One region of the Streptomyces sp. NPDC001219 genome, then DNA from elsewhere that is predicted to be linked to it. Evidence: riboswitches for the same ligand, from Rfam matches in the RefSeq annotation. Region 1 holds a riboswitch; the other holds the start of a gene.
What was found. A riboswitch is a leader RNA that binds a small molecule or an ion and turns the genes downstream of it on or off. The one in region 1 is predicted to bind glycine.
Positions count from the first base shown of each region.

Region 1 (2,194 bases):
CGATCCCCAGACCGGCAAGGGTGAACATCACGACGAACGGGCTGCGGTCCGCGCTGATCTCGCGCCAGGGCGTGACCGAAATGATCACGATCAGCGCGACGACGTAGAACAGCATCACGCGCACCGGGATCGAGTTGATCGCCTTGGGCAGGTTCCGTTCCGGGTTCTCCGCCTCGGCCGCCGTGGTGCCGACCAGTTCGATGCCGACGAAGGCGAAGGTCGCGATCTGGAATCCCGCGACGAACCCCATGGGGCCGGTGGGGAAGAACCCTCCGTCGTTCCAGAGGTTGGAGAAGCCCGCCGCCGCCCCACCGGGCGCCTGGAAGTGACTGAACACCATGACCAGCCCGACGACGATCAGTGCCACGATCGCGACGATCTTGATCAGCGCGAACCAGAACTCGGTCTCACCGAAGGCCTTCACCGTGGGCAGGTTCAGGGCGATCAGCAGGACGACGGCGGCCAGCGCCGGTATCCACAGCGGCAGATCGTGCCACCAGTAGGCCACGTACCCGGAGATGGCGATGACGTCGGCGATGCCGGTGACGATCCAGCAGAACCAGTACGTCCAGCCGGTGAAGAAGCCGGCCCACGGACCCAGCAGGTCGGCCGCGAAGTCGGCGAAGGACTTGTAGCGCAGGTTGGACAGCAGCAGCTCGCCCATCGCCCGCATCACGAAGAAGAGCATCACGCCGATGATCATGTAGACGAAGATCACCGAGGGTCCGGCCAGCGAGATGGTCTTGCCCGAGCCCATGAACAGGCCGGTGCCGATCGCACCGCCGATCGCGATGAGCTGGATGTGCCGGTTGGACAGCTGGCGGGAGAGGTGCTGCTCGCCCTCGGGCGGGGGTGTGGAGCCGGCCGGCGTGGTGGTCAGGCCGGTGTCACTGCGTTCAGGCATGGGCGAACCTCGCGGATCTCAAGACCCGTGCGGGCACGGGACAGGGGGTCTCTCGGAGCATGACCACGCGCCCCAGGGGCGTGCGGCAGGGGCTGCGCGCGGAGAAGCGGCAGCCGAACTGAAGGGTGTCAGTACGCTGAACGGGCCCGCACAGAAGCCTGACCATCGGCCCGCGAGCCGACGGGCGGGTGGCGGTCGGGGGCGAGCGGCAGGAGAGCCATCAGGGGCTCCTCGAATGTCGAGCACGGGCAGGGGCCCGTGCGGCCGAGTGAGCCTCCCCCTCTGTCATGAGCCTGAGAGCTTCGCCGCGCTCAGCGCGCGGCTTGCACCGTCGGCGAGGCGCGTCGGCGCCTGCTTTCCAGAGTTGCCTGCCCGAGCGGTAGGGATGCCTGAGAGTTTCCGGGGAGGTGTTGCTCCTTCGGCGACCGGGTCTGGCTGATCCAGTGCTCTCCCGCTCCGGGGTGAACGGCGATGTGCGGTGAGGCTAGGGCCCCCTCAGCGGCCGGTCAAGGGACCGGCCGAAGGCTGGACGCTACTCCCGGGTAGTGCGGCGCTTCCCCGTAGGGGACGGCGTTTGTGCAGCTCACGGCCTCGCTTCCGGGGCCGCCAGGTTACCGGCAGGTCCGTCGGCAGACTCTTGACGGCTGTGTTCCGGTGCCCGTACGTTGCCTCGGGAAAGATCCGGCAGCATCCGTACCGCTGACGGTTCCGCGGCGGGAGAGCCCACGTCCTGTGACGACGTGGCGCCGGGGGAGCACCTCCTCCCCGGAGACTCCCGGCCTCACCACCGCGCCGCCCGACAACTCCACATCGCGCTGTTCGAACCGAAGCGGGAGAGCCCTCGCCCACCCTTGGCGAGGCGCCGAAGGAGCAACTCTCCCCAGAATCTCTCAGGCCCCACTACCGCTTCGGCCAGGCGACTCTGGAAAGTCAGGACGTCATGTCCTGCGCCCACGGTGCAAACCGCCAAACCCGGTGGTGAAGCTCTCAGGTACCGATGACAGAGCGGGGAGGCAACCCGTCCACGGCGCCGCGTCCGCGGTGCCCCCACAGGGAGCCTCCCACCATGACCTACCCCGAGTCCTCCGCGCCGGGTGAGTTCGCCACCCGCCACATCGGCGTCAACGACGCCGACCGCACCACCATGCTGGCCGCAGTCGGCTACCCGACGCTGGCCGCCCTCATCGACGCCGCCGTCCCCGGCGGCATCCGGAGCACCTCCGGCCTGAACCTGCCCGCCGCCGCCACCGAGGCCGAAGCCCGCGCGGAGCTGCAGGAGTTCGCCGGCCG
Region 1 covers NZ_JBSFJF010000040.1:30,622-32,815, reverse strand. The annotation lists gene cycA (D-serine/D-alanine/glycine transporter) at 1-904, opposite strand, end outside; glycine riboswitch at 1,180-1,271, opposite strand; glycine riboswitch at 1,272-1,368, opposite strand; glycine riboswitch at 1,725-1,820, shown strand; glycine riboswitch at 1,821-1,918, shown strand; gene gcvP (aminomethyl-transferring glycine dehydrogenase) at 1,971-2,194, shown strand, end outside.

Region 2 (2,194 bases), on a different contig from region 1:
GGCGCACCCACGCCAGAGTTCCGCAGTCGTGCACCACCACGCTGTGACCGGAGCGCAGTGCGCGGCGCAGGGTCAGATAGTGGGCGGCCCGCACCAGCGGGCGGTAGAGGCCGTACGGCAGCCGGCGCAGCCTGCCGCGCTCCCAGCGCTCGCGGACGTCCTGTGAGTCGATGCGGTACACCTCGGCGCCGCGCCCGTCCAGGGGCGGTACGACGCGGTGCATGAAGGTGCTCTTGCCGCTGCCCGGCAGCCCGGAGACCACCACCAGGTCGCCGGCCGGGAACCGCAGCTCGGCGGCGCCCGGGGCCCGCGCCTCGCCCCGCAGGTCCACGACCGCGGCGCCGCGCCCCGGCCGGAGGACGGACCGCGGCGCACGGCCGGTCCGGGTCCTGGCGGCGGACGGCGCCGCCGGCGCGGCGCCCGGGGGCACGACCCCTGAAGTCGCCCCGAATGCCGCTTCACTGTGCACCGTGATCGCCCTCCCCGCCCGTTCTGGTCCGGTTTGGTTCCGTCCCCTACCCGCAGAGTGTCAAGAAAAGGTAATGCCCATCAAGGTGATTGTGCGATCCGCCCATGTCGTGGACGGTACGGCGGCTGGGGCTCCTTTATCCGGCGTTCCCGTGTAATGATGTGGCCGCCACGTGCACATCACAGCTCACCCGTGCACCGCCAACTGCATACCGGCCGCTTGTAACCTGCGCGGGAGAGTCCCCGGCCGTGATGGCGGGGCGCCGAAGGAGCAAGTCCTCCCTTGAATCTCTCAGGCCCCTATACCGCGCGGGCGAGGCAGATCTGAAAAGCGAGCCGCAGCCCGTGGGCCGGCTCCACCCAAGGTGCAAACCGGGTCCGTTCGCGGTATCCCGGTGAACCTCTCAGGTTCCGATGACAGATGGGGAGAACGTCTTGTCACCCCTGCCTGGGAGCCCAGAACCATGACTGATGCCCCCCGTCGCACCGCGCTGGACGCCACCCATCGCGCGCTCGGCGCGACCATGACCGACTTCGCCGGCTGGGACATGCCGCTGCGCTACAGCAGCGAGCGCGACGAACATGTCGCCGTCCGCACCCGCGCCGGCCTCTTCGACCTCTCCCACATGGGCGAGATCACCGTCACCGGCCCGCAGGCCGCCGACCTCCTCGACTACGCGCTGGTCGGCAACATCGGCGGCGTCAAGACGGGCCGCGCCCGCTACACCATGATCTGCGAGGAGGCCGGCGGCATCCTCGACGACCTGATCGTCTACCGCCTCGCCGACCAGGAGTACATGGTCGTCGCCAACGCCTCCAACGCCCAGGTGGTGCTGGACGCGCTGACCGCGCGGGCGGGCGGCTTCGACGCCGCGATCCGCGACGACCGGGACGCCTACGCGCTGCTCGCGGTGCAGGGCCCGGAGTCCCCCGGCATCCTCAAGCAGCTCACGGACGCCGATCTGGACGGGCTGAAGTACTACGCGGGGCTGCCCGGCACGGTCGCCGGGGTGCAGGCCCTGATCGCCCGTACCGGCTACACCGGTGAGGACGGCTTCGAGCTGTTCGTCCGGCCGGCCGACGCGGTCGCCCTCTGGGAGGCGCTGACCGCGGCGGGCAAGGACACCGGGCTGGTGCCCTGCGGGCTGTCCTGCCGGGACACCCTGCGCCTGGAGGCGGGCATGCCGCTGTACGGGCACGAGCTGACCACCGCGACCACGCCGTTCGACGCGGGCCTGGGCCGGGTCGTGAAGTTCGAGAAGACCTCCAACGGCGGAGACTTCGTGGGCCGCGCGGCACTGGCCACGGCCGCCGAACGCGCCGAGACCCGGCCGCCGCGCAAGCTGGTCGGCCTGATCGCCCAGGGCCGCCGGGTGCCGCGCGCCGGATACCCGGTCGTCACGGCCGACGGCACGGTCATCGGCGAGGTCACCTCCGGGGCCCCCTCCCCCACGCTCGGCAAGCCCGTCGCCATCGCCTATGTCGACGCGGCGTACGCCACGCCGGGCACCGAGGGTGTCTGTGTGGACATCCGTGGAAGCCATGAGCCGTACGAGGTCACCGCTCTGCCGTTCTACAAGCGGCAGAAGTAGCGGCCACCGGCGGCGGCGCGCCCCCCGCGTCCCGCCACCCCCGGGACTCCCCCGGACCCGGTCCGGGTGGGGGTACCCCCAGCGGTGGCTGGGGGAGTGCCCCCCTTCACGATCACACCCTCGCGTACAGGAGA
Region 2 covers NZ_JBSFJF010000023.1:58,297-60,490, reverse strand. The annotation lists gene ACWC9R_RS17455 (AAA family ATPase) at 1-469, opposite strand, end outside; glycine riboswitch at 691-786, shown strand; glycine riboswitch at 787-899, shown strand; gene gcvT (glycine cleavage system aminomethyltransferase GcvT) at 933-2,060, shown strand.
Region 2: linked by a shared signal. The riboswitch ahead of gcvT (glycine cleavage system aminomethyltransferase GcvT) and the one ahead of cycA (D-serine/D-alanine/glycine transporter) in region 1 are both predicted to bind glycine.